3 regions of the Neobacillus sp. NRS-1170 genome follow, and region 2 is predicted to be linked to each of the others. Evidence: predicted binding sites of a transcription regulator. Region 2 holds the regulator's gene; each other region holds the start of a gene.

Region 1 (10,953 bases), on a different contig from region 2:
ATTTAACCCTGCATTGTAACAGTTCAATCAGCCTGCTTCCGAATTTACACTCAAACTCTTCAGTAAAATTTAATGCTTCTGGTGTTAAAATCTCATCATACTGGGCTTTCGAAGCCCTGGACACCTCAATACGAGACTTTTGCGTCGACACGAACTAGATCACCTCTTTGTTATAATACAGTAACTATCCTCGTTTTGTATTATATAACACACTTTTCAAAAATGGAACTACTTTTCTGAAAATTTTATAAAAATAGGTAAAATAATCCTTAAGTCATACTGATTAATACTTTCGTACTAGCACCATATAAAAAAAGCAGGTACCCTAATCTAAGGTACCTGCTTGCTCATTATATAATCTTTGAAAATCCTGCTCGCGATTTTCACTTGATAAAAAATTCGTACTTACAATGGCTTCCAATAGTTTTCTTTTTAAAGTTGCATCCTCCACCTCTTTCAAAATCCATTGTCGCTTTAAAAATAGAAATTCCAAATAAGCTTCATAGGACTCATTAAACTGCTGTTCAAGCTGTTCACGAATTTTCCTTGCAAGAGTTGGACTTGCACCGCCAGTTGAAACAGAAATGCTTAACCGGCCACGCTGCAAGTGTGCGGGAATATGAAAATTCGATTCATCTGGATTATCGGCAATGGTTACGAGCTGGTGAGAATCTGCCAAATCTTTCACCATTTGATTTAATGTTTGATCATTTGTCGCTGCAAAAATCATAAAAGCACCATAAACATCTTCTTCAGAAAAAGGCCTTTGCTGCCAAACAAACTTACCCTCGTCCGCAAGTTTTTGAATCGTTTCCGTTATCTCCGGACTTATTACGATAATATCTGCTCCAGTCCCAAGTAAACCGTTCACCTTTCGCTCGGCAACTTTACCACCGCCCACGACTACCACTTTTTTGCCCTCAAGCCGTAATATAATGGGATAGAATGAGTTCATTGACGACCCTCTAAATAATTAATCAAGGCTTCCTTCGTTGCTTGTTCCGGCATACCATCCGACCGAAGCCCCACTGCCTCAACTGCATCCAATGTTTGTTTCCCCATACTGATTACTTGTAAATCTTTCAAAAGCTCTGCAGCGGAAATGCCGCATTCACTTAATGCTTTGATAAATGGTTCAACTGCGGCGCTGCTTGGGAATACCATGGTATTCAATGCTGCTTCTCCTAACATTCTTTTAAAAATAGGCATGAACTGCTGGTCGATTTCTTTCTTACCTGTAACCATCACGTTTTCATAGCCTTTTATCAAAATGCTATCATCGCCGACAACAAGATAATCTCCAGGTAGTTCTGCTAGATGAGCCTTAAATCCACGGCTGTTTAGTGCTTTAATGGTTTTAATTGATGCTCCATAAAAGTCCGCTTTAATCGTTCTGATATCTAATTGCTGCTCTAACACGGCTGTGAAAAATTCTTCCACACTTTCAGGTGAGGCAAACAGAATTTTTTCAAAGGCAGCCGCTTTTAAAACATCTATTGGTAAAGGAGTCTTCTTCCATTTTGGAAATTCAATTACATCGGCTCCAAGTGCCATTAATTCCTTTGCCAGTACGCTAGGGCTAGTACCTGTGCGAGCGAGCAAAATCTGCCGGCCATGTAGTGGTTTTTTTTCAAACCAGCTAATTTTTTCACGGATGGAAATGACCTCGCCGACAAGAATAATAGATGGATTGCTGAACTTTGCTTCCAACACTTTAGCTGATATGTCAGCCAATGTACCTTGCAAGGTTTTTTGACGGCCAAAAGTGCCCCATTGAATTAAGATCACAGGAGTGGTTGAAGGCTTTCCATTACGAATAAGGTTTTCACATATAAACGGTAAATTTCCGACACCCATGTAAAAAGCGATGGTATCCACACCGCGGGCTAGGCTTTCCCAGTCCAAATTTGGTTTTCCATCCTTGGATTTATCATGGGCAGTAACGACTGCAAAGGATTCTGCGTGCTCCCGATGGGTTACCGGAATCCCGGCATATAGGGGTGCTGCAATCCCTGAGGTTATGCCTGGGACGATTTCATAAGGAATTTGATGCTGCGCCAGGGCTTCCGCCTCTTCACCCACCCGGCCGAAAACACCTGGGTCGCCGCCTTTCAAACGAACAACTATTTTGCCTTGTAAGGCTTTTTCTACCAGAAAATCATTTATATTTTCCTGGCGCATAAAGTGGCGCTCCGGCAGCTTGCCTCCATAAACCAGTTCGCACTTGTTTGGGGCAAATTCCAACAGCTTCGGGTTGGCTAGACGGTCATAAAGAATGACATCGGCTTGCTTGATTGCATCCAATCCTTTTACGGTAATTAATCCGATGTCCCCTGGCCCTGCGCCTACTAAAAATACCTTACCTTTTTCCATCGTTCAGCCTCCCCCGCGAATATTGCTTACTCTAGTATAATAAAAATAATATCATTTTCTAATTCTACCTTAAACGTCCTAACTTGTCCTTCATCTGGTGCCTGCACTTTTCCATCTGCTAATGAAATTTTCCAATCATAAACAGGACAATATACGTATTCACCACTAACTAACCCTTCGGAAAGGACGCCCCCCTTTGGATGGGGGCTGCGGTCTTCAATGGCATACACCTTGCCATTTGTTAATTTAAATATAGCAATTTCCTTGTTATCAATTTTGATGGAATAGCCGGATCTCATCTTTACATTTGAATAATGGGCAACTGGTATACGAGTTATTGTTTGCAGCATGTCGACTCACTCCCCCACCTTGACAGTGTGTTTAGTATAATACTTATCTTTAATTTCTTCACTTTGAATCGCTTCATTCCATGGTTCACTGTATTTTTTCAATGTTTTATCCATTCGCTCATTCAAAGCCTTACGAGTTTCTTCGTTTGCTAGAACTTCTTTTACATGATCAAGGCCAACGCGCTCCATCCACTTAGAAGTCCGCTCCAAGTAATTAGCCGTTTCCCTATAGTATTGCAAATAGGCACCAGTCACTTCCATTACTTCTTCTGTCGTTTTGACTGTGCATAGCAAATCGCCAGGGCGAAGGTCAACACCGCCGTTACCGGCTACATAAATCTCCCAGCCGCCATCAATGCCGACAAAGCCGATGTCCTTGATGCCTGCTTCTGAACAGTTTCTAGGGCAAGCTGATACCCCCATTTTTACTTTATGAGGTGTATCGAGACGTTCAAATTTCTTTTCAAGCTCAATGCCTAGAGCCATAGAATCCTGTGTACCATAGCGGCAGAACTGGGCGCCGACACAGGTTTTGACCGTACGAAGTGTTTTTCCATAGGCATATCCTGACGGCATATCGAGCTCTTCCCACATACCTGGCAGGTCTTCCTTTATGACACCGAATAATCCAATTCGTTGTCCTCCTGTTAATTTTACTAGAGGAACGTTATATTTTTCAGCAACTTCGGCAATTTTTTTCAAATCTGCTGCGGTAGTCACCCCGCCATACATTCTTGGAACAACAGAATAAGTTCCATCCTTTTGGATATTTGCATGCATTTTTTCATTAACAAGACGGGAATCACGGTCATCCTTATACTCATCCATGTAAATCATGCCAAGATAGTAGTTAATCGCCGGACGGCATTTTGTACAGCCTTCTTCATTGTTCCATTCAAGCACGTTCATAACTTCTTTCACGCTTGTTAAGCCCTTGACTTTGATTTCTTCGAGCAATTCCTCGCGGCTTAAGGTTGTACAGCCACAAATACTAGTCTTTCCGGCCATTGCTGCATCAAATTGATGACCAATCGTATGGGCAAGAATTTGGCTGACCATCGGTTTACAGCGGCCGCAAGAACGTCCAGCATTCGTGCAATGGCTTACTTGATCAAGTGTTGTCAAGCCTTGTGTTTGAATCGCCTCTACAATCGCACCCTTTGTGACTCCGTTACAGCCGCACACAAGTTCATCATTTGGCATGGAGGCTACATCGCCGCCTGCCTCAGCGCTGCATTCAGTTTGAAAAATCGAAACACCGCTGACATCATCTTTTTTCGTCAGCATGCGGAATAGTTTTGTACTTTCTTTTGTGTCGCCGTACATCACAATCCCAACAATTCGATTATTTCTTGTTAAAACACGTTTATAAATTCCCTCAAATTCGTTGTAAACCATAATGGATTTGGTTTGGCCATCATCAAAGATTTCTCCAGCTGAGAACAGGTCGACTCCGGCAACCTTCAGCTGTGTTCCGGTAACCGATCCTGTGTAAGGTTCTGCATTTAGCCCACAAATACGGTTTGCAAGCACCTTGCCTTGTTCGTATAATGGCGCAACCATGCCATAAACAATTTCTCTATGTTCTGCACATTCACCAACAGTGTAAACACTTGGCACACTTGTTTCCATAAAATCATTTACGACGATGCCGCGGTTAACATAAATCCCACTGCTTTTTGCTACGTCATTATTGGATTTAATCCCAATAGCCATGACAACGAGATCCGCTTCCACTTCTGATCCATCCTTAAAGCGCAGACCTGTTACGCGTTCGTCGCCAAGGATTTCGACGGTTTCCTTTTCCATTAAAAAGTTCATGCCCTGTGATTCTAGTTCTGATTTCAGTAGTGATGAAGCAATTGAATCTAATTGGCGTTCCATTAAATTTGGCATAAGGTGTACCACATCGACCTTCATGCCCAGGTTCAACAATCCCCTTGCCGCTTCAAGGCCAAGCAATCCACCGCCAATTACCACAGCCTTTTTATAATGCTCGGCTGATTTGATCATCATTTCACAATCATGGATATCACGGAAACCGGTCACGCCGATTTTGTCAGCACCTGGGATTGGCAGAATAAAAGAATTCGAACCCGTGGCAATAATTAATTCATCATAGTCCACTTCATGGCTCTGGTCGCTGATGACTCGTTTTCCGTCCACATCGATTTTGACTATCTCTTCATCCGTAAATAATTGAATATTATTTTCCTTATACCAATCAAACGGATTGATAATGATTTCATCAAAGCTGGTGTCGCCCTGAAGGATGTTTGATAATTTAATACGGTTATAGTTTGGATGTGGTTCTTTTCCAAAAATCGTAATCTCAAATTGTTCTGGTGCCAGTTTGAGAATTTCTTCAATTGTCCTGACTCCTGCCATTCCGTTACCGATCATCACTAATTTTTTCATGTTGGGTCTCTCCCTATTTATTAATTACGTTTTCTCTATAGCTATATTGTAATTTCATTACTGCTTTAAATTTGTGATGTTCGTCACTTCCCAATCATCTTTGTGAATGATTTCACATAATTGTCAAAAACCCAAGCCTTCGAGCGTCCCGCTAAACTAGAAGAGGGTGCCCATTGGGGCACCCTTTTTTAAGCCGGTTGTTTATTTTTATGCCAAAGTTGTATTCGCTTTATTTGGGAATTAAGAACCGGGACAAGTGTACCAATTATAGCAACCGGGACAAGTTCCCATATTACCAATGGCGGGGTGATCAGAATGCCGGATCTATTTATCGCAAACAAGACAAGAAAGTAAGCTAAACTGCCCGTTAGCCCTGCAACCCAGTTGGTCTTTTTAAAAATGAAAAAGCAAAGCGGAATTAATATAATCGTAATCGGGACATACGAAGTTGGGTAGCCGACGGCGAAAAAGATCGTTTTCCCCACAAATCTGAGCAGGATATACAGTGCTGCAGCCGCAACAGGAATGGAAAAATCGCGGTAAATCCTAATAATGATAACCGTTAAGGCAGCTACCATTATCACAGAATAAATCGGATACACCCATTCCGGAATGCCGCCAAAAATTTGGGAGGCTGGATCCGATATTAAATCTAATATTTCTTTTGAGGCAATCGATTTTCCATGGATGTACTGATTATAGGAAATAGCCCCATTTTCCTGCTGCATGTTCGGAAACATAAAACATTCAAGGAGAAACATCGCAAACCACGTGTGCATCGACTTCCATGTCGGTTTCACGTCCCGGCTAAATATAAAATATCCCCGCCAAACTCCAAAGATCATTATATCGGTGGCAATGTAATAAATAAAATGGGTCGGACTCCATGTTGTTAAATCAATGCCGTAGGCAATATGATAAGTAAAATCTAAGGGAATCCCAATTAAAAATAACGCATAGCCAATGGTAATCAGGTTTCTAGAAAAGCGATCCATGTGCTTAGTCTGCCGCCACTCTTGGAAGAGCAAAATTGCTCCTAGAGCAAAACCTAATGTATTAACAATATGGGGTATGGAGTATTCTTCGAATAAATATTTAAAATGATAGGATGCATCCCATGCGGAACCAATGAATTTTAATAAAAAGGCAATTACCCACAAACGATAATATTTCATATATACCTTCTCCCTTCGCCTAGCCAAGTAAATCAAATATGTCCCCGTATATCGCGATGAGGACATAATTAATCACTATGGCAATTCCAAACGTAATTCCCGCGATCCGCACCTTCTTTTGTGTAAATAGTCTATACATAAAGATAATTCCAGAGCTGACAACAAAAACATTGCATAGTAAAAAGGTCCAAAGTAAATTTTCACTATGTGCAACCGCTGTAACATGTAACAAATAGAACGGTATCACCTGGCCAGTTCCTCCAATAATAATTACTTCTTAATTTAATGACGAATTATTCCTTTAAATTGTTTCAATTTTATTGTGACTTCTTTATATTAACATTATTTTTGCTATGGTCGACTTGTTGTTGTCAAAAAGTCCTTGCATTGGTGGAAATAGGGAATGTATATTTAGTAGAATGGAAACTGCGAAAGGAGAATGACCTTGAGATATTATATGATTGCATTCTGTCTCTTATCTACGATTCTTTTATCGGCATGTAATCCCTTAAAAGTACCAAAGTCCACGACGGGCCATCAAATGAGTGCTGTGCCAACAGACGTGGTGCCGACAAATTCTGAATGGAAAATCTCGGACCATCCGAAAGCAAACGAAGATACACCAGTTTCAATATTAATCATGGACAAGACCAATACACCGTTTAAATCCTTTGATACTGTTCATGAGAAAAAAATGCATTTATTTATTGTTAGCAAGGATTTATCTTATTTTTCACATATTCATCCTGAATATAAAGGAAATGGGGAATTCTTTTTTAAAACGGATTTTCCGGCTGGAGGAGATTACAAACTCATCTCCGAATTTACCCCTAAAGGCGGTGGTGACCCAAGTATGGAAAGCCACTGGCTGCAGATTGAGGGTTCAGCAGCAAAGGAAGTGCCTCTCGTCGCTGATAAAAAGCTAACAAAGGTGGTGGAAGATAAAAAAGTATCCCTTTCGTTTGAAAATCTGACCGCTGGAAAAACTTCGCATATGACTTTCACCATTCGTGATGCCCAAAACAATAAACCGATTAAAACTCTTGAGCCCTATTTAGGGGCAATGGGACATGCTGTTGCGATAAGCGGCGATGCCCAAAAATACTTACACATTCATCCGATGACGATGAAAGGGAATGGACCAAAGGTTACGTTTATGACCATTTTTCCTGAAAAGGGAATCTATAAAATCTGGGGACAATTTCAACAAGACGGGAAAGTTTTCACGGTACCATTTGTGGTGAAGGTTCCTTGATTTTGAATGAAGGACTTTTCTATAGTTTATTTGGAGGATATGTTCCTCCATACAGCTTATGAAAGACATTTCACTAGTTTTTTTGTTAGTTTTTGTCCTTCATCCGTATTATGAAGGACATTTCGCCAGCTTTCTTTAAAGGTTTTGTCCTTCATTGACACCTAAGCAAAAAACCTCTTCTCAAATCTTGAGAAGAGGTTTCATATTTCTTAATACATTTCAGAAGTAGTTTTCGCTTGCATGTGAAGCAATAGGTAGTCAGGGCCGCCTGCTTTTGAGTCAGTTCCTGACATGTTGAAGCCGCCGAATGGCTGGTAGCCAACGATTGCGCCTGTACATGAACGGTTGAAGTACAGGTTACCAACATGGAAATCTTCACGAGCTTGCTCTAAGTGGGCACGATTTTTCGTGATAACGGCACCTGTTAAGCCATACTCAGTGTTATTGGCAATTTCAATTGCTTCAGTGAAATCCTTCGCTTTAGTGAAACCAACAACTGGGCCAAAGATTTCTTCCTGCATAATGCGGGCATCTGGAGCAAGGTCCGCAATAACAGTTGGCTTGATGAAGTAACCTTTAGAGTCATCTCCTTCGCCGCCGGCCATTAACTTACCTTCCTGCTTACCAATTTCAACATATTCCATAATCTTTTTGAACGCACTATTGTCGATAACTGGACCCATGTAAGAGCCCTGCTCAGTTGGATCTCCCATAGTTAATTGGTTCGTTAACTCAACAACGCGATTTAAAACTGTATCGTAAACATCTTCAACGATAACTGCACGAGAACATGCAGAACATTTTTGGCCGGAAAAACCAAATGCGCCAGCAACGATAGATTGTGCTGCAAGCTCTAAATCAGCTTCAGAATCAACAACGATCGTATCTTTACCGCCCATTTCAGCAATTAGACGCTTCATCCACACTTGACCAGGATTCACTTTTGAAGAACGATCGAAAATACGAAGTCCTACATCACGTGAACCTGTGAAGCTGATGAAACGAGTATCCTTATGGTCAACTAAGTAGTCGCCTACTTCAGCGCCGCTTCCTGGCACAAAGTTTAGTACGCCTTTAGGAAGACCGGCTTCTTCCATAACTTCCACGAATTTAGCAGCCACAATTGGCGTTGTAGAAGCTGGTTTTAAAAGAACTGTATTACCAGAAACGATTGCCGCAACAGTTGTTCCAGCCATAATCGCTAATGGGAAGTTCCATGGAGAAATGATGATGCCTACTCCTAATGGAATATAGTCATAGCGGTTAAATTCGTTTGGACGGCTATTAACCGGTACTCCATTTTTCATTGCAAGCATTTGGCGCCCATAATATTCTAGAAAGTCAATTGCTTCTGCAGTATCAGCATCCGCTTCTCTCCACGGCTTTCCTGCTTCTTTTGTTAAAAGTGCAGAGAATTCGTTTTTACGTCGGCGAATGATTGTTGCTGCTTTGAAAAGCACATCCGCTCGAACCTCTGCCTTTGTCTTTTTCCAAGTTTTAAATGCTTCTACCGCCGCCTGCATTGCTTTTTCAGCAAGCTCTTTGTTCGCTTTTGAAACGCGGCCAATCACTTCTTCTTTATTAGCAGGATTGTAAGAAACAATTTTATCTTCTGTCGTAACCTTCTCTCCGCCGATAACAAGAGGATAATCCTGTCCTAAATAACCTTCTACTGTTTTTAACGCATTAAGATAGGCCTGACGGTTTTCTTCTGTTGTAAAATCTGTGAATGGTTCGTGTTTGTATGGTTGTACCATTATTCTAAAACCCTCCTATGTATAAAACGTTTACACCCAATGTTCATTCTACATGATTCATTTATCAGTATCAAATGATAAAATTTTAAAAAAAGACCGGCGCAAAAGCCGGTCTTCTACTGGTAAATATAAACAAATGGTTCATCTTCGTTTGCCTTGCGGACAATTAACGCTTCAGGCCCGTCGACTGACGTAATACTTACAGAAACAGAAATATATTTAGGGAAATGTTCCATCACCAAACCTGTCAAATACTGGGTAAAACCAATTCCTTCTGTTTTCCCATAAAATTGAATAGGAATGGTTATATTTAATTCCTGGAGCTGATCTCCAACGTAAAATGCTTTGCCAATGACACCATTAAAATTAGGAAAATATTCTTCAACATCCTGCTTAAAGTTTAAGAAGGCAATCACATCATCACGATGATCTTCCTGGGCATCTGTTGAAGGGAATAAATAGTATTTTTCATTTCCTTTTTCCCAATCATTTAATGTCTGGCTGCCTTTGTCAACGGTTGAGTAAGCAATATATCTGCCAGGAATAACAGAAGATTTGCTCTGCTGCATAAATAAACCAATCGTAATCGGTACATCGGCTAAATTTTTCATCGCCCGCATCCGCTTTACGACTTCCTCAGCCATCTTCTTGCCTTCCCTTTCCATTTCAGCATAATCAATTTTTTTCTCATAAACAGGACCATCTTTTACGGTTTGATAGTAGTAGATGGAATTGAGGGCAAGTCCAATCGAAACACCGCCAAGAGACACATTTCCCTTATCGTCTTTCGTTAAATAATCATGTTCTAAGATATGAGCCAAATAAACCGGTGATGTTGGTTCAGCACCAGACGCCGCTGTATTTACAGGGTTTAGCCCGATATTTTCTGTGGCTTTAAGGCCTTCATCCTTTAATTGTGGATCCGTAAATTTACGGTTTAACCAAAGTCGTATCGTCTTTCCTTTAATTTCCTGACCTTCACGAAAATAATACTTATCAGTACTGAAACTATTTTGGGCGATTCGCATTAGTCCCGTTTCAAATTCGTTCAGGTCATAGCGAGTATTAATATTATTCACGACCAACCCGCGCGCTTCCCCAGGCTCAAATGGCAGGATGGTCCGGTAATAATTGTCTGATATATTATATTTAGGAATAATCGCCTTCCCTTTTACTTTCTCCTTTGATTGAACCACTTCATTTTGCTTCTGAAAATTCGGTGCACAGGCACTCAGCAAAAAAACAAAGGAGAGAGCAAGCAATGAGAGCTTTCTCACGTCGATAACACCTCTTACTACTTATTTAATTCTACTAAAAGCTTCTCCTCATCCCAAACTTCAATTCCCAGTTCTTGCGCCTTGGCTAACTTAGAGCCGGCATCTTCACCCGCGATGACGAGGTGGGTTTTCTTACTTACGCTGCCCGCCACATTGCCGCCAAGCGCTTCAATTTTTTCCTTCGCTTCATTTCGCGATAATTGCTCAAGCTTTCCTGTTAAAACAACCGTTTTTCCCGCAAAAATAGAATCCGATTCTTCAGCGGAAACAGGTTTTGCTCCTTTGTATTCCATATTGACTCCGGCAGTGATTAATCCTTGGATGAGCTCACCAGCCTCCTCTTGTTCA
Region 2 (10,953 bases):
TGACCTTTCACTGAATGCGATTCCAGGTCTTGATATCGAACTATACAATAACTAAACCTTCCATTATCGGGAGGTTTTTTATCCTTTCGGGTCTAATATTCACACTGCTTTTATATGGGACACTATGAGAGGATTCGACGCCTGTTTTGTCCCATAGAGCCACTCTAAGGGACACTTTGAGAGGATTCGACGCCTGTTTTGTCCCATAGAGCCAATCTATGAGACACATTGAGAGGATTCGACGCCTGTTTTGTCCCATAGAGCCAATCTATGAGACACTTCGAGCGAATTCGACGACTGTAATGTCCCATAGAGCCACTCTAAGGGACACTTTGAGAGGATTTCACGACCGTTTTGTCACATAGCCACTTTTAGAGCATTATTTCAGAATTACTGGATGTCTTTCATCGCTATAAAAAACTAATCAAACGTTTGTTTAGTATTTTTTGTGGATAAATTTTTTTTCGAAAATTAAAATTAATAACATAATGTGGATAAGTACGTGTGTTCCTGTTGATAGTGTGGATAAAAACGGTGTTTTTTGTGGATAATGTGGAAAACTGAAGTGATTATTTGCAAATATACCATTTGAATTGTGCATAAGGTTGTGGAAAAAAGGTAATTTGTAAATGGATTGTTGATAAAATAAAAAGGACCGGACTTATTCAGTCCGGTTTTCACTTTTTAGTAACAATCACTTTATATTTATTCCGCCAGCTCCGCCCATTCTTCCATCAATTGCTCGAGCTCAGCTTTGGCTTTTTCACTTTTTATGTTAATTTCCAAAACCTTTTCGTGATTTTGAAAAATATCCGGCTCACATAACAGCGCTTCACAATCTTGAATTTCCTCTTCAAGCTCGTCAATCCTTAATTCAATCTCTTCTAATTTCCGTTTACGCTGCCGCTCTAGTTTTTTGCTTTCCTTATCCTGTTGATAACTATTTCTTTCTGAAATATCAATCTGAACCTTTTTAACAGATTCGGCAAGGGCTAATGCAGCCAGTTCTTCCTGTTCCAGCTTTTTTTCTAAATAATAATCATAATCCCCAAGATATTCACAGCTGCCCTCACGGCTTAACTCCAACACCTTTGTTGCAATACGGTTGATGAAATAGCGGTCGTGCGATACAAACAAAATCGTGCCAGGGTAATCGATTAAGGCATTCTCAAGTATTTCTTTACTATCTAAGTCAAGATGGTTGGTTGGCTCGTCCAAGATTAAAACATTTGCTTTCTCGAGCATCAGTTTCGCGAGGGCAAGCCTCGCCTTCTCGCCGCCGCTTAAAGTCGAGACCGTTTTCAGTACGTCATCACCGGAAAATAAGAAATTGCCGAGCACTGTCCGAATTTCTTTTTCATTTTTCAACGGGTAATCATCCCATAATTCGTTAAGGACACGTTTGTTTGATTTTAGCTCTGCCTGCTCCTGGTCATAGTAGCCAATCGAGAGGTTTGTCCCGTAGTGAATCGTACCGTCCAATGCTGGCAGCTTTTTAATGATTGTTTTTAAAAGCGTTGATTTGCCGATTCCATTTGGACCAACCAGAGCTATACTTTCACCTTTAAAGGCCCGAAAAGAAATCCGCTCAGAAATCACATCACCGTCATATCCAACGGCAAGCGAATCCACCATAAGAATATCATTACCACTCTGCCGCTCAATTTCAAATGAGAACGAAGCAGACTTTTCATCCCCTAATGGACGGTCCATGACCTCCATTTTCTCAAGCTTTTTCCGCCGGCTTTGCGCCCGTTTGGTTGTTGAGGCACGGGCTAAATTGCGCTGAATAAAGTCCTGGAGGTTCGCAATTTCTTGCTGCTGCTTTTCATAAAGCTTCATGTCGCGCTCATAGTTGGCCGCTTTCTGATCTAGATATGAGCTGTAATTGCCAGTAAACCGCTGAATCTGCTTCCGGGATACCTCATACACCTGCGTGACGACTTTATCTAAAAAATAGCGGTCGTGGGAGACAATTAATATTGCACCATCATAACCCTGGAGATATTGCTCCAGCCATGAGAGAGTATCGATATCCAAGTGGTTGGTCGGCTCGTCCAAGATTAAAATGTCAGGTTTGGTTAATAGCAGTTTCCCTAAAGCAAGCCGGGTTTTTTGACCGCCGCTTAAACTGGCAATCATCGCATTAGAATCATGAAAATTTAATCCGTGGAGCACAGAGCGAATATCCGCCTCGAACTGGTAGCCGCCCTGCTCTTTAAATTTCACTTGAAGCCCGTCATATTCTTTTAAAATTCTTTCGTAGCGACTTGAGTCTTCGAAAATTGCAGAATCGGCCATTTGTTCTTCAAGCTTTCGAAGTGACTTCTCCATCTGACGAAGTTCCTCAAAAACAGTCAGCATTTCTTCCCAGATAGACAAATTGGATTCTAACCCCGTATTCTGTGCCAAATATCCGATGGTCACATCTTTTGGTTTAATAATTTCCCCGCCATCATGTGACAGATGACCGGCAATGATTTTCAGTAGCGTCGATTTCCCCGCACCATTGCGGCCAACAAGAGCAACGCGGTCTCTTGTTTGTAATTCCAGCTTTATATTCGATAAAATAAGGTCAGCACCATAATATTTTTGTAGTTGATTAACCTGCAATAAAATCATAAAATTCACCTCTATACTACTCAATATTTTACCGTATTCCCAAAGGTCCGGCAATAAAGCGGGTCAGTTTGCCTGATGAGAAAACCTCATGGACAAAAAAATGTACCGATAGTTCAAAGTTTCACAGACATAGAAAGAAAAATAGTGTATGATTTAATCGGAGGATTGTTTATATGGCAGAATTCACTCATTTTAATGAAGAAGGCAGAGCAAAGATGGTTGACGTCAGTGATAAACCAGAAACGGCGCGCACAGCTCTGGCTCATTCAAGCATAACAGTCAGCAGAGAAATTTTTGAAAAAATAACGAATCATGAAATGAAAAAAGGCGATGTCTTAGCTGTTGCGCAGGTTGCCGCCGTGATGGCCGCGAAAAAGACATGGGATCTTATTCCAATGTGCCATCCTATTCCATTAACGGGAGTGAATATCTCTTTCTCGTGGGAACAGGCCGGTGACAACTATCAATTACATATTGCAGCTTCTGTTAAAACAAAAGGTAATACAGGTGTTGAAATGGAAGCGTTAACAGCAGCGTCTGCCTGTGCATTAACTGTCTATGATATGTGTAAAGCCGTTGATAAAGGCATGGTCATCGGACCGACCTATTTAGTAGAGAAAACGGGCGGTAAAAATGGAGATTTTAAGAGAACAGAACTAGTTTAACAAAACTATTTATATGGGGTGTGGGAGATTATGAGTAATGAAACGATGAAAATACCACAGGCGACAGCCAAACGGCTGCCCCTTTATTATCGATTTTTAAAAAACTTGCATTCTTCCGGCAAGCAAAGAGTTTCATCAGCAGAATTAAGTGAAGCGGTTAAGGTTGATTCGGCGACAATCCGAAGGGATTTTTCCTATTTTGGAGCCTTAGGGAAAAAGGGCTATGGATATAATGTGAATTACTTATTAACCTTCTTCCGGAAAACATTGGACCAGGATGAACTGACAAAGGTTGCCTTAATTGGGGTGGGGAATCTTGGTACAGCCTTTTTAAACTATAACTTTTTGAAAAATAATAATACGAAAATTGAATGCGCTTTTGATGTCGATCCTGGAAAAATGGGAACGACGATTCGTGAGGTACCGGTTTATCATTTGGATGAGCTGGAGAGGGTAATCACCGAACATCAAATATCAGTCGCGATTTTAACCGTTCCGGCACAGGTCGCCCAAATGATTACAGACCGGCTTGTAAAGGCAAATGTGAAAGGAATCTTAAATTTCACACCGGCAAGATTAAATGTTCCGTCCTCGCTTCGTGTTCATCACATTGATTTAGCTGTCGAGCTGCAATCACTGATTTACTTTTTAAAGCATTATCCAAATCCAACAGATGAAATCGAAGAATAAAATGTTTAAGGGCTTTTCGCAAAATTTTGCGGAAGGCCCTTTTATTATTAGGACAAGTTTTTCGAATCTTTACAACGTAACAGTGTTATGTTACATTAATACACAGAAAGGGGTTTTAATCATGAGCGAGGAGTTAATTTCGAAAAAGGAATTATTAGAGCTGGCGGGAATATCCTATGGACAGCTGTATAGATGGAAGCGTAAAGACCTCATTCCGGAGGAATGGTTTGTAAGGAAATCCACGTTTACCGGCCAGGAAACCTTCTTTCCAAAGGAAAAAATCTTAGAAAGAATCAATAAAATTCAAACGATGAAGGAAAATTTATCGTTAGATGAACTAGCAGACATGTTTTCTCCTAGTCTAAGCGATTTGCAGTTAGATAAGGATGAATTAATAAAACGTAACATTGTTTCAAATGCAGTGATGAATTTTTACCTGGAAAATGACCAAGGCAGCCCAAATTTTAATTTTTCCAGAATGCTTGAAGTTTATGTTTTAGAGAAGCTGTTGCAGTCAGGGGAGATCAATTTGGATGAAGGGAAAATGCTGCTGCAGGTGCTAAAGGACAATGCCGCGCTGATTAAGCAAAAAAGCTGTGAACTCCTGATTACCCGCAAACTTGGTGTATCATCGTGTTTCTTACTGATTAATGCGGAAGAGATCCATTTTGAGAGGGGAACGAAGATTGTCGTGCAGGTTTCCTTAATGACCTGTATGGAAGAAATTAAGTCGAAATTATTATAAAGGAGAATCCTTATGGAATTGAAAAATAGAGGAGATTTGGCCATTAATGGCTTAGGTTCTTCAAACGGCGGACAATTTAACCTAGTTACATTGAATGGCAGAGGGACGATCAACAATGATGTGGAATGTCATGAATTTGAATGCAATGGATTAGGGACGGTCAATGGGAATGTGACAGCAGATATGGCCAGAGTAAACGGGAATGCCAAGTTTAAAGGAACATTCGAGAGCCAAAAGTTGACCGTTGAAGGGACCGCGAAATTTGAGAAGAACATAAATGTCAAAAATTTAAGGATCTCTGGGAAAGCTTCAGTGGGCGGGAGCGTAAAATGTGAGGAGATTAAACTTCGGGGTATGCTTTCAGTTGGGGAAGACTGCGAAGCTGAGTATTTTAAAGGAGAATACTGCTTCACGATCGGCGGGCTCCTAAACGCAGATCAAGTTGATATAAAGATTTATGGGGAGTGCAAAGCAAAAGAGATTGGCGGGCAAACAATAACAGTAAGGCAGCATAAAGGGTCGTTCATTGGAGCTTTATTCAAGCCAATTTTCAAAGCGCAATTAGAAACGGAGTTAATTGAAGGGGACAAAATTGACCTGGAAAATACGATTGCGAAAGTGGTGCGGGGCAATCAGGTCAGAATTGGACCGAACTGTCAGATTGATGTGGTTGAGTACACAGACGAATTTTCACAGGATAAAAATGCAGTTGTGAATGATATCAGAAAGGCATAAGGGGGGAAGGGAAATGAAAAAAGACGCAAACTTGATTATCAATGGTTCAGGAAGTTACCCTGGCGGCCGTTACGATAAAATCAGCATCAGAGGCGAAGGGACGATTGTAAATAATGTGGATTGCTCCTCTTTTCATGTATATGGAACGAGTGAAGCGGTCGAAAATGTTAAAACAGGTTCAGTAAAGATTTTGGGGGAGGCTGAGATTAAAGGGAATATCGAGGCTGAGGAAACGCTGATCATGGGGACGCTCTCAGTCGGAAGCCGGGCGCAATTGAAAAAAATAAAGATCCTTGGGCTGCTCGAAGTGGGAGAGAGACTCTTCGGCGATCAAGCATCGATTAAGGGAAGCATCGTAGTAAATGGCGATGTGGAATATGAAACCTTCGATTCGAGCGGCGGTTTTGAAATTAAGGGATTATTAACCGCGGATACGATTAAGGTGGGGCTGCGCTACGGCCAAAGCACTGCGGAGGAGATTGGCGGGGGAAAAATAACCGTCAAAAAGAAAAAGAACTCTCTTCTTCCCTTCGGAAAAGAGGTTGGGACTCTTAAAGTGAAAGTTATCGAAGGGGATGAAATTTTTCTCGAAAATACAACGGCAGATATTGTTAGGGGCAATCAGGTGAAGATTGGCCAGGGCTGTCAAATAGGCTTAGTGGAGTATCGGGAGCATCTAAGCCAGGATTCACAAGCAACGATAAAAACAAAGACAAAGATATAAAGGAGAAATCGGATGGTAGCAAAAGAGAGTAAATTAGGTTTGGTTGTCGCGGGGCTATTACTGGGGATATTGATGGCCTCGATGGATAACACGATTGTCGTCACGGCGATGGGAACGATTGTCGGTGATCTTGGCGGGCTGGAAAGCTTCGTCTGGGTGGTTTCCGCCTATATGGTCGCGGAAATGGCCGGGATGCCGATTTTTGGTAAATTATCGGATATGTATGGCCGAAAAAGGTTCTTTATTTTTGGATTGATATTGTTTATGGCCGGCTCGGCCCTTTGCGGAACAGCCGAAACGATCACGCAATTAAGTATTTACCGCGCGATTCAAGGGGTAGGCGGCGGAGCTCTTGTCCCGATTGGGTTTACGATTATGTTCGATTTATTTCCACCCGAAAAACGCGGGAAAATGGGCGGTTTGTTCGGGGCAGTTTTCGGGCTTTCAAGTATCTTCGGGCCGCTGTTAGGGGCGTATATTACCGACCATATCAGCTGGCATTGGATTTTCTATATTAATCTCCCGCTTGGCATTTTATCATTGATTTTTATCGTCATCTCTTACAAGGAATCGCCGATTCACCAGAAGCAGTCGATTGACTGGTGGGGAGCCGTGACGTTAATTGGCGCGGTAGTTTGTTTAATGTTTGCCCTTGAATTAGGGGGACAAAAGTATGATTGGGGTTCTTCGACGATTATTAGTTTATTCACGGGCTTCGGGGTTCTATTTTTGATCTTTTTGTTTGTCGAAACAAAAGCGAAGGATCCGATTATTTCGTTTGCGATGTTTAAAAACCAGCTGTTCGCTGGAAGTACACTAGTTGGCTTGTTTTACGGGGCCGCCTTTATGGCGGGAACCGTTTATATCCCGATTTTTGTGCAAGGGGTATATGGCGGAAGCGCGACAAATTCAGGGCTTATTTTATTGCCGATGATGCTGGGTTCCGTTGTGACGGCACAGGTCGGCGGCTTTTTAACGACGAAAATGAGCTATCGGAACATTATGTTTATTTCAGGTATCATCCTGATAGGCGGGTTTATCCTGTTAAGCACGATTACACCAGAAACAAGCAGGGCTATCTTGACCCTTTATATGATTGTCATTGGTTTAGGAGTAGGATTCTCTTTTTCCGTTTTAAGCATGGCCGCGATTCATCCATTCGGGATGGATCAAAGGGGCTCCGCTACCTCAACCAGCAACTTTATCCGCTCCCTAGGGATGACCATTGGGATTACAATTTTTGGAACGATTCAAAGGAGTGATTTTAAAGAGGGATTAGAAAAGGCGTTTTCTGGAATGGGGCCGATGCCTAAGGGCGGCGCATTCGGCGATTCCCGAGCGTTATTATCGGAAGAGGCAAGAAAGAACATTCCGCCGCAGATTCTCGATAAAATCACCGATGCCCTTTCCAGTTCCATTGTTCATACCTTTACATGGGCACTCGTTCCGGCAGGCATTGCCTTCCTCTTCATCTTTATCTTAGGCAAAGAACGAATGGTGTTCGATAAACAACAAGGGATTTCCAAATAAAAAAGGTGTCAGGCACCATTGTGAATTTTTCACATGGTGCCTGACACCTTTCATCATTTATCCACTTTGTTTTTATATTTGAAGTGAAGGGTGATCATTTTTAGACCGGAGCCGAAGTCAAAGGTGGCTAAGATAACGAGCAGGTAGCTGAAAAAGCCCCAGCCATTTGTTTGCACCTCATCAACGGCGAAGTAAGTAAATAAACCGCCGAGTAAAAAGTAAATCAATCCGGAAAACAAGGGTGAACGTCTCATAGAAAGCCTCCGATAAAGTTTTGAACCGCCTCGGCCTCCCGCATCAGTCTTTCGATATCCTCCCGGTAAACAGACTGAACGAGGACAACTAAGGTATTCATCGTGACATGCGCAAAGATCGGCACGATGATGCGTTTTGTTTTGACATAAAGAAAAGCAAAGGTAAAGCCCATAGCCGAATAAAGTAAGATATGCTGAAACTCCATATGGGCTGCGGCAAAAATAACAGAGCTGATAATTGCTGAGATAAAGAAATTAAATCGCTTATGAAGGGCACCAAAAATGATTTTTCGAAATACAATTTCTTCTAGAATTGGACCCACAATACTTGTTACAAAAATCGCCAACGGGAAGGTTTCGATAATGTTGACGATTTCCTTCGTATTCTCAGAACCCGCTTCAATGCCGATCAAGTGCTCAATAATAGCCGCCGCGTACTGGGCAAATAAAGCTAAGAAAAATCCAGCCACTGCCCACATCGCCGAGTACGAGAATGAACTTCCCTTCCGGTCGAAGCTTTGTCCTTTCATTTCGTTACGTAACATAAAAAGGATAATGATGAGTGCAATCGTAAAACTAGCCAATAGCCATACGGGCACTGCTAACTCCAGCTTGCCCCCAAAATGCCTAAAACCGAACATGAATAACGGAACGCCAATTAAACTGGAAAACTGCATAACGATATAAACAATTAAAATTATCCAATATTCCCTTTTCAAATAAGTAATCTCCTTCAGATCTATTTTTTAAAATTATAGAAATAATTCATAGGATTCCATCCTACATTTTACCTTTAAAAAGGGCCTCGTTCAATTTTGAACAATTTATCCAAAATCTTTGTATAGAAATTGCTGTATTTCACATACTGATTAAGGTTGAAAAAAAGATTTGCCCTCCCGTAAAAATTTTATGCTTCATACTTGCAAAAGATTTACAGATTCATTATTATAATAATTGTGTTAGCACTCATTCATAGAGAGTGCTAATAATGTCAGAATTACATATATTTTTGAGGAGGTTGTTTGATTTGTTAAGACCATTAGGTGATCGCATTGTCATTGAGCTTGTTGAATCAGAAGAAAAAACTGCAAGCGGTATCGTATTACCGGATTCAGCGAAGGAAAAGCCTCAGGAAGGAAAAGTTGTTGCCGTAGGTACAGGCCGTGTGCTTGAAAATGGCGAACGCGTTGCCCTTGAAGTTTCTGTTGGCGACCGCATTATCTTCTCAAAATACGCTGGTACTGAAGTAAAATTCGAAGGCGTTGAATATTTAATTTTACGTGAAAACGATATCCTTGCTGTTTTAGCGTAGTAAGGTTGATTTTTAAAAAATAAACATCTCAAATAATAAGAGGAGGTTTTTTGAACGATGGCTAAAGAAATTATGTTTAGTGAAGATGCGCGCCGCGCGATGCTTCGCGGTGTAGATACTCTAGCAAACGCAGTAAAAGTTACTCTTGGACCTAAAGGACGCAACGTGGTTCTTGAGAAAAAATTTGGTTCACCGCTTATCACAAATGACGGTGTAACAATCGCAAAAGAAATCGAATTAGAAGATGCATTCGAAAACATGGGTGCAAAGCTTGTTGCTGAAGTAGCAAGCAAAACAAACGATGTTGCCGGTGACGGTACAACAACTGCAACTGTTCTTGCTCAAGCAATGATTCGCGAAGGTTTAAAGAACGTAACTGCTGGTGCAAACCCAATGGGTATCCGCAAAGGGATCGAAAAGGCAGTGGCAACAGCTGTTGAAGAATTAAAAGCAATCTCAAAACCAATCGAAGGCAAATCTTCCATCGCACAAGTTGCCGCTATTTCTTCTGCTGACGAAGAAGTTGGCCAATTAATCGCTGAAGCTATGGAGCGCGTTGGCAACGACGGCGTTATCACTATCGAAGAATCAAAAGGCTTCACAACTGAATTAGATGTTGTAGAAGGTATGCAATTCGACCGTGGTTACGTTTCAGCTTACATGGTAACAAACACAGAAAAAATGGAAGCTGTTTTAGAAAACCCATATATCCTAATCACTGACAAGAAGATTTCTAGCATTCAAGAAATCCTTCCAGTCCTTGAGCAGGTAGTACAACAAGGCAAGCCATTATTACTAGTTGCTGAAGATATCGAAGGTGAAGCATTATCTACATTAGTAGTGAACAAGCTTCGCGGTACATTCAATGCTGTTGCTGTAAAAGCTCCTGGCTTCGGTGACCGTCGTAAAGCAATGCTTGAAGATATCGCTGCCTTAACTGGCGGAGAAGTCATCACTGAAGAGCTTGGCCGTGAATTAAAAACTGCTACAATCCAATCTTTAGGACGCGCTTCTAAAGTGGTTGTTACAAAAGAAAACACAACAATCGTTGAAGGTGCAGGAGATTCTGCAGCTATCGAAGCTCGTGTAAACCAAATCCGTGTTCAATTAGAAGAAACTACTTCTGAATTTGACCGTGAAAAATTACAAGAGCGCCTAGCTAAACTGGCTGGCGGTGTAGCAGTAATCAAAGTTGGTGCTGCAACTGAAACTGAATTAAAAGAGCGCAAGCTTCGCATCGAAGACGCTTTGAACTCTACTCGTGCTGCAGTTGAAGAAGGTATCGTATCCGGTGGTGGTGTTGCCCTTCTAAACGTATACAGCAAAGTAGCTGGAATCCAAGCTGAAGGTGACATAGCAACAGGTATCAACATCGTTTTACGTGCGATGGAAGAGCCAGTTCGCACAATCGCTCACAACGCTGGCCTTGAAGGCTCTGTTATCGTTGACCGCTTAAAGCGCGAAGCAGTAGGCACAGGCTTCAACGCTGCTAACGGCGAATGGGTAAACATGATCGAAGCTGGTATCGTGGACCCAACTAAAGTAACTCGTTCTGCGCTTCAAAACGCAGCATCTGTTGCAGCTATGTTCTTAACAACTGAAGCAGTTGTTGCTGACAAGCCAGAACCAGCTGGTGCAGCTGGAATGCCTGATATGGGCGCAATGGGCGGCATGGG
Region 3 (10,953 bases), on a different contig from region 2:
CTCACCTACACGTATAGGTGCTTTTCTATTGGAAATATTATAGATTTCTAGCATGTTGTCACCGAAATTGGCTACATAAAGAATATCTCTAGTAATAGCAAATTGAGCTGGTTGATTAAAATTACCCGCATTAAAATGTCCGACATGTACAGGGTTGGTAGGATTCAAAATATCATAAATCTCTATCCTGTTATTGTTTAGATTGGATACATAAAGAAAGGTACCTGTTACTATCAATCCAGAAGGACCATCTAAATTTGCTCCATTAAATTCTCCGACACGTACAGGGGTTGTAGGGGTAGAAATATTATAGATTTCTATTTTGTTATCCAGACCATTGGCTATATAAATGAGGTTACCCGAAATGGCCATTTGATCAGGAAAGTGTAAATTACCTGATTTGAAATCGCCAACATGTACAGGCGATGTCGGATTGGTAATATCGTAAATTTCTACCGTGTTATTACCTAGAGATGGGTTTACCACATAAAGAGTGGTATCAGTAATAGTTAATCCAGAAGGAAAGTTTAAATTTTCTCCATTAAATTCCCCAATACGGACAGGAACTTCGGGATTGGAAATATTATAAATCTGTACATTCCTATTACCAAAATTTGAAACGTAAAGAAAACTAGAATTTAATAGAGCTTTTTTGAAGGCACATTTTAATTTATGTTTATCTTTCATTTTTCCTAGAAGTGTGAAAGGAAGTGCAATTGTTAGGATTCCTCTATCGGGGCAAAATGTGGTGGTTGGGTGACAAAGGGCATGTTCAACTTTAACAGAGACTTCCTTGTCACAAATATCGATGTGAAGAACTAAACAGACCTGTATGGTTACATTTGAATGGTTACTCAATAATGTTTTCACCTCCTTATTTTATAGTAAATGCAAATTGGACAACCTATGGAAGTGTACAAGCGGAATATTTCTTTTCTGACATATATTTTTTATCCTAAGCGTTCTCTTATTATACTTAACTGCTTCATTAACAAAATAAGAAAACGAAATCGCCGCTGCCATCCCATCTTTAACATAAGCACCCGTTACTTTAAGTACAACTCTTCACAATCTTGTAAGTAATAAAAAAGCATCTCCCCCTTATGGAGAAACACTCGACCTATCTTAATAATTTTCTAATTCGTTATTTAAGTCCCTAAATCTTAAACTCAAGCACCCGTTAGTACAACAAGCATTTAGAATTAAATAAAGCCATGATTTGAATTTGGCTCAATTTTTACTTCTTATTTTTGGGTACTTATTAATATAGGTATCTCCACCAGCAAGTAGTTGTTTTGTTTCTATATCATATACTGCACATCTTCCCCTAAACTCTTTATCTGTATCTTTAAAAGAATAGAAAAAATATACTTGTCTATCTGGACTGACTGCTTGATTATATTTCATTTTTATATCTGGGTAGGTAGTAAGAATACCATTTCCATCCCAAGTTATATAATTAAATTTTTCCACCTCATGAAACAATACCTTTTTTCTAAAATTTACTGATTCATTGAGCATCTCTTTAAAAAGAGCAGTATCCATGTTTCCAAGTTTATTCTTATGTTTTTTGTAAAACTCATAATGTTTTCTGTAAAACTTCTGATGAACTGGATAACTCCTTTTCCTTAATGCCTCATAAAATTGGTCTACAGTTTCAGTAAATACTTTTTCTTTATTCTCAGGGTATATGTAGTTTATTTCTTGCTTTATAGATTCCTTAGCTGATATAAGATTACTTTCTGCGTTAGCTTGCTTCACTATTGCCATTAGAATAGATATGGCAAAAATGCTGAATAAAACTTTAGGTGTCATGTTATAAGCTCCTTTATGTTAAATCTATTTACTATTGCCTACAAAAAGCTTCATATTGTTCATTGGATATTTTTTCAGTACGATCTACATTTTCCAAATGAAATTCGAATGGTTGCTCTGGACCAATAGGACTATCCGTGAAAGTTATGATATATAAATCATTGGGAGGATTATGAGGTCCTGTAAAAGTAATTAACCCTACCATAATTAGATGCTTATTATCAATTCTTTTAATACTGAGAATTTTTTTGCAATCATATAATCTGTTTGTTATTTTTAATAAATGTTAAGCATAATGCTGAAATAAAATGTCTTCCATCATTTCTTCTTTTGTCCCAGTCGGATTAGCTCTATTTTCTGCATATGCTCCTGTATCACTAGCTAAAACAAATATCAATAAAGCTAAGAAACATTTCTTCATCATCTTTACTCCTTTTTATTTAAACTTCCCCAAAAGAAGAGAATAATAGGTATCTTATACGACATAACTATCAAATTTTCCTAAGCCACTAACCTCTTCCGTTAGTTCAACAAAAAAATGACCGCTGCAGCGATCACAAGGTTAAGTTCCAGCCGGAACAAAATATTGAACTCAAGCACCCGTTAGTTCATTTAGTAATTCTTAATTTTTTTTATTAGTTTGTCAACAGCCCCAAAAGAGGGCCTTTTTCTTGGTTGATTCCTCTTATTCTAAATTAATAGCACATAAATGATGCACCAATAATGATAAGAAGAATGAATAATACTACGATTAACGCGAAACCACTTCCATGTCCACCGCTCATTTTATAACCCCTCCAGCATAATGATTTTTCCCGCTAGAACGTGTATTGGTTTATTAATAAGTCATAGATGCTCCGACAATAATTAAAAGGATGAACAATACTACGATTAAAACAAAAGAACTGCCTCCGTAAAGGCCGCCGCCGTAGCAATTACCACCCCAGCCGTAACCATAGAACATATTACTCACCACCTTTTGGATCAACTCAAATGTGTATTATTTTAGTTAAGATAAGGTTAGCTTGGATTAGTATCACTTAATTAGATAAAATAAGCAATTTGCCTATAAAAATAAAGACATGTCAGCATTATACGCAAAAGCTCTTTAGGATGTTACAAGGAAATGATAAATATGCTGGTGTTCTCTGTAAGTAACCACATACATTCAAAAATCTATTTAAACTGAATAAAAAAAATGGGAATGGAGTGATGACTCCATTCCTATTGGACAACAGCCCCATAATGGTAACTTGATTTTAGCGATCTCCTTTAGTTTTCATAGCTAAATTTTACATAGAATTTCTATGTATATAAATCCAAATTTCACTCGGTAGTGCAATAAGAAAGCCGCCAATCATGGCAGCTATTTTTTGTTAAATCTCAATTTCACTCAATCCAGGAATACTTCCCAATAGTGAAACAACAGAAGCAAGGATCTACTTTAAATCAGTTAATAAAACCCGTTACTCGGTTTTCTCCCATATTTCAATCCATCTTCCATCTGGATCAGCAATCCAAATAAATGTTCCGTACTCGCTTTTCTCAGGTTGTTTTAAAAGAGGTACTCCAATTTTATTAAAATGTTCCATCCAAGCTTCGATATTTTCTACTTGAAAATTTAGCATCACAGATTGTTCTTCTGGAAAATAATCACTATCTTCTTTAAACAAAGAAAAGATTGTTTCGTTGTCAACATCTGGCTTGATAATCGTACCATTCCACTCTCCCATCGATAAACCAAGAGTTTCTTTATACCATTTATTTAATGAAACAACGTCTTTTGTTCTCCAAAAAACCCCACCGAAACCTTTAATTTTCATGGCCTTGACCTCCAATAGCATTTTATTCCATTTTAAAGCAGATGGGAATGCCAAATCAATAGCTTGTTTTAAAGATAACTCTTTGTGATCAAAGGACTTCTACTTTATTATTGACTGATTTTATTGAACTAGCAGATATTTTCTTATCAATGCCAACAGAAAATAAGACAGCGAGCCATCCCATCTTTATCATAAGCCCCCGAAAGTTTAATAACTATTTTTAGGCTTATTTCTCTTTTATAAAAAAGAACCCTTGTTCATTTTCTTGAGGAACAAATCCTGATAAAGCCTTTGAGTTCTCTACCATATTTTGTTCGGCAACTGTTATAACTGTGTATTGATTCCCATTTTTAATATGATTGTTTTCTCGTCTATCTTGTTCCTCTCTTGTTACAACTCTATATTGGTCCCCATCATCAATATCCGCCTGTCCTATAAAAACAGTTTCTGATATTGGTAGTTTATTAGCAAATATCTCTGTGCTTCCCAAGCATTTAATAAATCCAATACTCAGTGTGACGATCCCTGCAACACCAAAAATAAATACTAATTTTCTCTTCATAAGTTACCTCCTATATATTTACCAAATTGTTACATTCTATTAATTCTAAATAAATAATATAACCTTCTTCAACAACCTTCATCGTTGGTCCAATAAAAAAGGGGATTGCCACAGCAATCCCACTTTTTAACTCTTGCCCCTGATAGTTTAAGTGTAACTTTTCATAATGCTTCAGTACATAATGGAATAACTTCATAACCTTACAGACAAGACAAAATTTTTAAAAAAAAGAACTTGGAATTTTTCCAAGTTCTCTAATCTTTCGTTGTAAAAGCTAGTGTAAAATATCTCAAGAGGAATTTATAGGATTACTCCTGAAAAATGACCTCTTAGCACTTTCTTTCCATGTTGATTTTCGCATACAAAAGAGGCATTAATACGTGTCCTATTATCTTCCTTTTCGAATTGCTTTATCGGTACTACACAAATTATAATATCACGAGTAAATACTGGTCTTAAAAACTCAAAATTCATTTTACGAGCATGAACATTGTTATCGCCGCCTATTTTTGTCGGTAATGTAGCGGTTAGTAATCCCTGTATTACAAGTCTTCCCTGTTCATCAGGAGTAACATGGTGAGAGCCTTCATCACGTGAAACCTTAGTAAACAATTCAACATCTTCTTTTGTGAATTTCCGTTCAAATGTAATATTATCTCCTACTTTTAATGACACTTTTACCCCTCCTTTTTTTTAAATCCATTTATAAATGTGACATATATTCAAATGCTGTTGTTCCATATACGCTTTTAAAGTGTTTATTTAAATGGGTTAAATCAACAAAACCACATTCAGTTACGGCTGCATATATATCTCTATTTTTTTCTATTAACTGCTTTGCACGCTCTATCTTGCAGTTAAGAAAGTATTGGTATGGTGAAATTCCAGTATGAGCCTTGAATAATCTGATAAACTGATATTTGGATAAATTAAGCTCTAAACATATCTCGTCAAGTTTAAGTACATTTTCTAAGTTACTATGAATCATATCCTTTGCTTTTCTAATTAGAGCGTTATCTTTTTTATAGTATGTAGAAAGATTCGTTTGAATTAGGCTATCTGTGAGGGATACGAGTAATTCATTGCACAAAGCCTCATCTTTTTCGGTTAAAATGGCATTAGATAGACTTAAAATTCTTTGTTCAAGTCTATAATCATAGACAATAGGTGTTGAAAAACGTACTATATCTTTTTTCTCCATAACCTCTAAAAGCAATTGCGGTTTAATATATAACATAACATAATCAAGTCCTGCCTTATGATCATGTGCCATTCCGTCATGTGCCTGTTCTGGATTAAAAAGCATAACACCATTTTTATAGGATAATTGTAAGCTGCCATCCAGGTTATATTGTTGAATACCACGCAATGTTACCCCTATTGCATACTCCTGGTGAGAATGCTTTTTATAAGTAAAATTAGTAATACTTGCTGACAACGCAGTGATACCCGCTGATTTTTTATAGATAAATTTGTCCAACTAATTCACCCCTTTATCTACATCCATATCATCACTGCAGAATAAGCTAAAAATATTGCCATCATTACATTAACAATTTTACTATGATTCTGTATAAACTGCTTAAAGATTGTCCCGAAAAGAACCCATGTAATAAATGCCAAAAATCCTATAAGAGTTATAGCTAACACACATATAGACACTGCATTCATTGCGGTATAGTGCGGCAATATAAAGCTTGGAATAACAGTCATTGTAAAAAGTACTACCTTTGGATTTAAAAACTGCATAAGGAATCCTGACTGAAAGGTACCGGATTGGTTTACAGTTGGTTTTGATGTATCCGCTTTGTAAATTTGATAAGCAAGATACAACATATAAATGCTTCCGATAATCTGCATAACGATTAAAATTTTCGGTATGATTGCTAGAAGCAAAGTATTCAACATAGCGGAAATAACAAGTAATAGACCAAACGCAATCGTTGCTCCATATGTATATTCCATTGCTTTTTTTGCCCCGAAATGATGGACTGTCGATAATATGACAATATTGGTAGGCCCTGGTGTAAAGGTAATAATAATACAGTACATTAAAAAAGATGTAATATTCATGAGGAAAACTCCTTTCAAGGTATTCTCATGCAATTTTACATCTTAATATTAATGGGCATATAGTATATTATTGAAGTACTATATATAATGCAAAATAAAATACTGTGACCTTAGAAGGAAGCACAGTATTTTAAAATTATTGAATATAATCATAAATATTCTTCGCTAACAATAAACAGGTTACTGCAATAAACAGAGCACGAACATAACCACTTCCTTTTTTTATTGCAAATTTTGATCCACAAATCGCACCAGCAAGTTGTGCAATTCCCATTATTATTCCATAAGTGTAGTTTACTTGCCCTAAAAACATAAACATCAACAACCCAGCAATATTACTACCGAAGTTTAAAAATTTTGCATTCCCCGCAGCCTTTAAAAAATCAAATCCAATCAACAAAAAAGAAAAAATTAAAAATGAACCTGTTCCAGGACCAATGAATCCATCATAGAAACCAATAGCAAAAATGGCAACTACAAAAATAAGAAAGTGACGGATAGACAGTTGTTTTGGGGTTGAAATGCTTCCCCAATCTTTCTTGAAAATAGTAAAAATAGCTACTGCTGCGAGCATTATCAACATCAATGGCTTAAGCACTTCAGGGTTTAACAAATGAACAGTGTATGCACCCAATAATGAGCCAATAAACGTGAGTGGAAAAAATCTAAACACTGATTTTATATCAAGTTTACCAGAACGATAAAACATAAATGTACTCGTTAAAGAGCCTATAGTCCCTGCTAGTTTATTGGTAGCTACTGCCCCTGCTGGATTTAACCCTGTAAATAATAATGCAGGCAGTGCAATCAGTCCGCCACCCCCTACAACTGAATCAATAAATGCTGCTAAAAATCCAAAAACAATCAAAATAATTAATAACGATGGGTCTAATTGCATTTCAATCAACCTTTCTTAATAGTCACTACTGGAATAGTAACTAATTAATTGCTATATGTAAATAGTTATTGTAAATTTGTTACATAGGAAAATAATTGGAGGGCGAAAAAAGTGGACGACATAGTGCAGCAGCTCAAAAAATTAGGTTTTAACGAATATGAAGCTAAATCATATGTATCTCTCGTTAAACAAGGTCCTGTTACAGCCTACCAAGTTAGCAAGGACTCAGGTATACCAAGAGCACGAATTTATGATGTGTTAGGTAATCTTGTTGAAAAAGGAATTGTCTTGAAGGAGGAAATAAATGACACCACTCGATATTCACCTCTGCCCGTTGAAATCTTTTTGCAGAAGGCTCACTCAGAGTGGCAATCGACTTATTCGGTATTAAGTGACTCTTTAAGAAGTCTAGAAACTTCTGGTGAAAATATGGACAACCGTGTGATTACATTAAAGGACTATAAAACGATTATTAACTATTGTGAGATGTTAATAAAAAAAGCAGAAAAACGTATTGTTATTTCAATGTGGGACGATATGTATGAGGTGTTGAAGAAGGATCTGGTTCAGGCGACTGAAAAAGCAACCGTACAAGGTATTACACTACACGTTGAAAATCCAATTGGAAATCTAGAAATCCATCGCATTACACCTTTTACTGAAACCCCGTCTACGGATCATTGGTTTATTTTGTCCATAGATTCTAAAGAGATGATTTATGGACCATCAATTGAGGAGCGTAGTGTTGCTTTTTATACAGATGACCCTGTTCATATTTACTTATTAGAGGATTATGTATGGCACGATGTGCTAGTGAATAGACTTGTTCGACGTAGCCAAGACGATTTAGAGAAATGGATTACTACTGAGCGGAGAGCCTTCTTTATGAAAAACTAAGAAGTTTATTCAAAGAACCAATAAAAATTAGGCATAAGTAACTAAATGAAAACTTAAAGTTTATTTTTATTTTTTTAAGTCACCTCACTATCTGTGCACCCAACTGCCCAGTTTATAAATGGCAATTGGATCTTCAACTATTGCATCAGTTACTTTAAGTGTATTATTTCACAAAGTAAGTAAAGAAAAATTAATAAAAGTAATCCTTTTCTATTATTGATAATGGTACTTTTTGGATAATATACTGAAGGTGAATTACTATTTAATAATGAAGGGAGATTTCCATGGAGGTAACATTTACAGTAAGCAAATGGGATGAAAAGCCAGTAGACGACACTAGAAAAGAATTCCCTATTAATATTGCCCAGGTCGAATATGATATTGAGGGTGAATTAACAGGAAAAGCTTGTGTTGAATATTTATTATTTTATATAGACTCTACTATAGATGATGGTCACTTAGCCACTTCTAAAATTTCCGGATTTCTGCATTTTGAAGGAACTTACAAGGGAAAACATGGGACATTCACGGCTTTAGAGCAAGGAATGTTTGATAAAGGAAATCTAGATTCTCCAGGAACAATCATCAAAGCTACCGGTGACTTAGAAAGCTTGAAAGGGTCTTATAACTATAAGTTTACAGGTGAAACCAGTAAGATGATTCTAGACTTTAAATTCTAACAAAACAGAAAAAGGGCATTTCTTTACTACCAGGAATGTCCTTTTCGTCGAAATAATAGCGTGCTCCGTCTCCCCCTCCTATTTCCGGAATTTTTATATGAATTTATAAACAAAAATTTCAAATTTATAATCTCACTTTTATAATGTACCAATGGAATCCCCAATCGGAGCATAAGTTTCCCAGCCTTCTAAATAACCTTTAACAGCAGCTAATTTATCTTCTTTACTAAATTTAGTCATAGAAAAACTGCACACCTCCTTGTTAAATTTTGTGTCTAACAATTGGGGTGCAGATTAAAAATTGTAAGTAAGTTTTATTTTTTCTCACTATTTTTTTTAGTATTAAAGAATTCGGAAATGATGTTCTAGGAGCTGTTTCAAATGAAGGTATGAATAAGTAGAGCAATGCGCAATTTAAATGCCACTTCAGGGTCCTTTAAATTTTCACCTAATATATCTTCACATTTTCGTAAACGATAGATTACTGTATTCCGATGAACAAAAAGTTGCTTGGCTGTTTCTCCAATATTACCGTTATTTTTAAAATAAAGGTTTAGTGTTTCCAATAAGCCGATTTTATCTTGGTCCAATGGTTGTGCAAGCTCCTTCAATGTTTTTACATAGAATTCCTGTAAATAAGCGGTAGGTACCAAGCTCAGAAGCTCGCCCACTGATTGGCTTCTGCAAAGCTGGATAAATTTCCTCTTTCCTAAACGATAGCCCATATCCAGTTCATTCTTCGCTTGCCAAAAGCTAGTTTTTATATCTAACACACGTTCCACATAATTTCCCATTCCAAAGGAGAAGGAAATTTGAAAAGTGTCATCAATCAAATCCTGCAGTTTTTGCAACCAATTACCTATTTGGCATTCTATGTTATTGCTCAGGGAGAAAATAGGGCAAAGAAAAATAAATAAATCTTCTTTAGTAAAAAAGATATATTTATTCATTTGATTAACTAACTCCCCTTCAATAAGTTCAAAAATGGCATCTTTCCTATGATCAACAGGTGGAATAATACCATCAGGCTTTCCCACAACAAGCAGATAATATGGCGCATTCACTAAACCATAGCCCTTCCCTTGAGCTAAAATTTCTTGTTTAGAGATATTGGTTCCCTCCAAAACACGCGCAAAAAATTTATTTTTTTCACGCCTAATTTGCAACAGATTGAGCATCCCACTAGGTCTTTGGGTTAAGATAAATGACAATGTTTGATTGACAATATCCCCTAATGAGTGTGTTAACGGGATATCAATAATAGGTAATGCTAACTCGTCAGCCATCCGAATGACTGAATAGGGGATTTCCAGTAAATAACGTTCGGTTTTGATCCCTAAACCAGCACACCCTTTCCTTGCCATATCCTCAATAAGAGTCACTAGGTTTTCCGGATTTTCTTTAAACCAGAAAGCGGTAGTCACTAATAATTCATGCGGTTTTACAAAATGTATAATATCTGGAGCATCCATCATGGTTACTGTGTGAACGGTACGATGGCACCCTCTTTTGCCCGCTACAATGCTTGCCCCTTCAAAAATTGGGATTTGCATGAGATCCAAAATTTCCATAAACCTCTCCTACTACTATTTAATCATTGGTTACGGTGACTAACACCACGAAAAATATTTGTTATTTCATACAATGACAAAATATACCTTGTTCCCTTATTATTCTACATAGACGATAGAAGAAACGCAAAATAGGAGGAGACCAAATGTTTTTGCTTGCCTTAATGAGTTCATTTTTTAACGCTGCCGTTACTTTATATGCAAAAAAAATTATGGTAGAAATGAAGAATAGCCATAGTTTTATAGTAACTTCTTTCATCTCTGTAAGCATTCTGCTTGCCTTTTCAATGCCGAGACTATTTTCATTTCATATGAACATGGGTTCGGTTAGCTTGTTGGTAATGGTTATCCTTCTTGATACCATATCTAATATCCTGTTTTTTAAATCTATGGAGCGAATTGAGGTTTCTAGACTTGCAGTTTATTCTTCACTCACACCTCTCTTTACATTCCTACCCAATATCTTTATCAATGGGTTTCATACAAAAACTTTCATTTCGGTATTTTTTATTGTACTTGGCATCTATTTTTTAAATTTGAAAGGACGTGATCCCTTCGCTCCTTTAATGGAGTTAAAAAAAGCCGGAAACATGCTTGGGATTCTAGCTTCCGTGATTATTGGCATTAGCATGGT

Evidence for each region. Region 2 encodes Rex, which represses fermentation and respiration genes when NADH is low (regulators of the CRP and FNR family bind a similar motif). Its sites were predicted from a motif close to TTGTGAAATATTTCACAA; they were not measured.
Region 1: nirB (nitrite reductase large subunit NirB) is a predicted target of Rex. The motif match lies at 5,242-5,259, and genes of this name have one in related genera.
Region 3: ACIFOT_RS02200 (DUF3224 domain-containing protein) is a predicted target of Rex. The motif match lies at 8,225-8,242, and genes of this name have one in related genera.

What each region holds. Positions count from the first base shown of each region.
Region 1 is NZ_JBITPF010000067.1:19,768-30,720, forward strand. Features, by position in the region: gene ACIFOT_RS25120 (hypothetical protein) at 1-151, opposite strand, end outside; gene ACIFOT_RS25125 (NAD(P)-binding protein) at 326-955, opposite strand; gene cobA (uroporphyrinogen-III C-methyltransferase) at 952-2,373, opposite strand; gene nirD (nitrite reductase small subunit NirD) at 2,400-2,723, opposite strand; gene nirB (nitrite reductase large subunit NirB) at 2,730-5,141, opposite strand; gene ACIFOT_RS25145 (hypothetical protein) at 5,330-6,316, opposite strand; gene ACIFOT_RS25150 (hypothetical protein) at 6,336-6,563, opposite strand; gene ACIFOT_RS25155 (hypothetical protein) at 6,762-7,571, shown strand; gene pruA (L-glutamate gamma-semialdehyde dehydrogenase) at 7,781-9,328, opposite strand; gene ACIFOT_RS25165 (CamS family sex pheromone protein) at 9,445-10,605, opposite strand; gene ligA (NAD-dependent DNA ligase LigA) at 10,623-10,953, opposite strand, start outside.
Region 2 is NZ_JBITPF010000099.1:23,619-34,571, reverse strand. Features, by position in the region: gene tsaD (tRNA (adenosine(37)-N6)-threonylcarbamoyltransferase complex transferase subunit TsaD) at 1-55, shown strand, start outside; gene ACIFOT_RS30945 (ABC-F family ATP-binding cassette domain-containing protein) at 706-2,622, opposite strand; gene moaC (cyclic pyranopterin monophosphate synthase MoaC) at 2,796-3,287, shown strand; gene ACIFOT_RS30935 (redox-sensing transcriptional repressor Rex) at 3,318-3,977, shown strand; gene ACIFOT_RS30930 (YhbD family protein) at 4,099-4,722, shown strand; gene ACIFOT_RS30925 (polymer-forming cytoskeletal protein) at 4,735-5,457, shown strand; gene ACIFOT_RS30920 (cytoplasmic protein) at 5,471-6,181, shown strand; gene ACIFOT_RS30915 (MDR family MFS transporter) at 6,194-7,711, shown strand; gene ACIFOT_RS30910 (YdiK family protein) at 7,765-7,965, opposite strand; gene ACIFOT_RS30905 (CPBP family intramembrane glutamic endopeptidase) at 7,962-8,684, opposite strand; gene groES (co-chaperone GroES) at 8,993-9,277, shown strand; gene groL (chaperonin GroEL) at 9,335-10,953, shown strand, end outside.
Region 3 is NZ_JBITPF010000008.1:1,810-12,762, reverse strand. Features, by position in the region: gene ACIFOT_RS02260 (LVIVD repeat-containing protein) at 1-858, opposite strand, end outside; gene ACIFOT_RS02255 (hypothetical protein) at 1,231-1,815, opposite strand; gene ACIFOT_RS02250 (hypothetical protein) at 2,102-2,239, opposite strand; gene ACIFOT_RS02245 (YjcZ family sporulation protein) at 2,511-2,600, opposite strand; gene ACIFOT_RS02240 (YjcZ family sporulation protein) at 2,654-2,779, opposite strand; gene ACIFOT_RS02235 (VOC family protein) at 3,282-3,638, opposite strand; gene ACIFOT_RS02230 (hypothetical protein) at 3,865-4,200, opposite strand; gene ACIFOT_RS02225 (enoyl-CoA hydratase) at 4,501-4,875, opposite strand; gene ACIFOT_RS02220 (helix-turn-helix domain-containing protein) at 4,904-5,680, opposite strand; gene ACIFOT_RS02215 (LysE family translocator) at 5,698-6,273, opposite strand; gene ACIFOT_RS02210 (TSUP family transporter) at 6,410-7,177, opposite strand; gene ACIFOT_RS02205 (TrmB family transcriptional regulator) at 7,283-8,068, shown strand; gene ACIFOT_RS02200 (DUF3224 domain-containing protein) at 8,353-8,748, shown strand; gene ACIFOT_RS02195 (PucR family transcriptional regulator) at 9,126-10,319, opposite strand; gene ACIFOT_RS02190 (EamA family transporter) at 10,466-10,953, shown strand, end outside.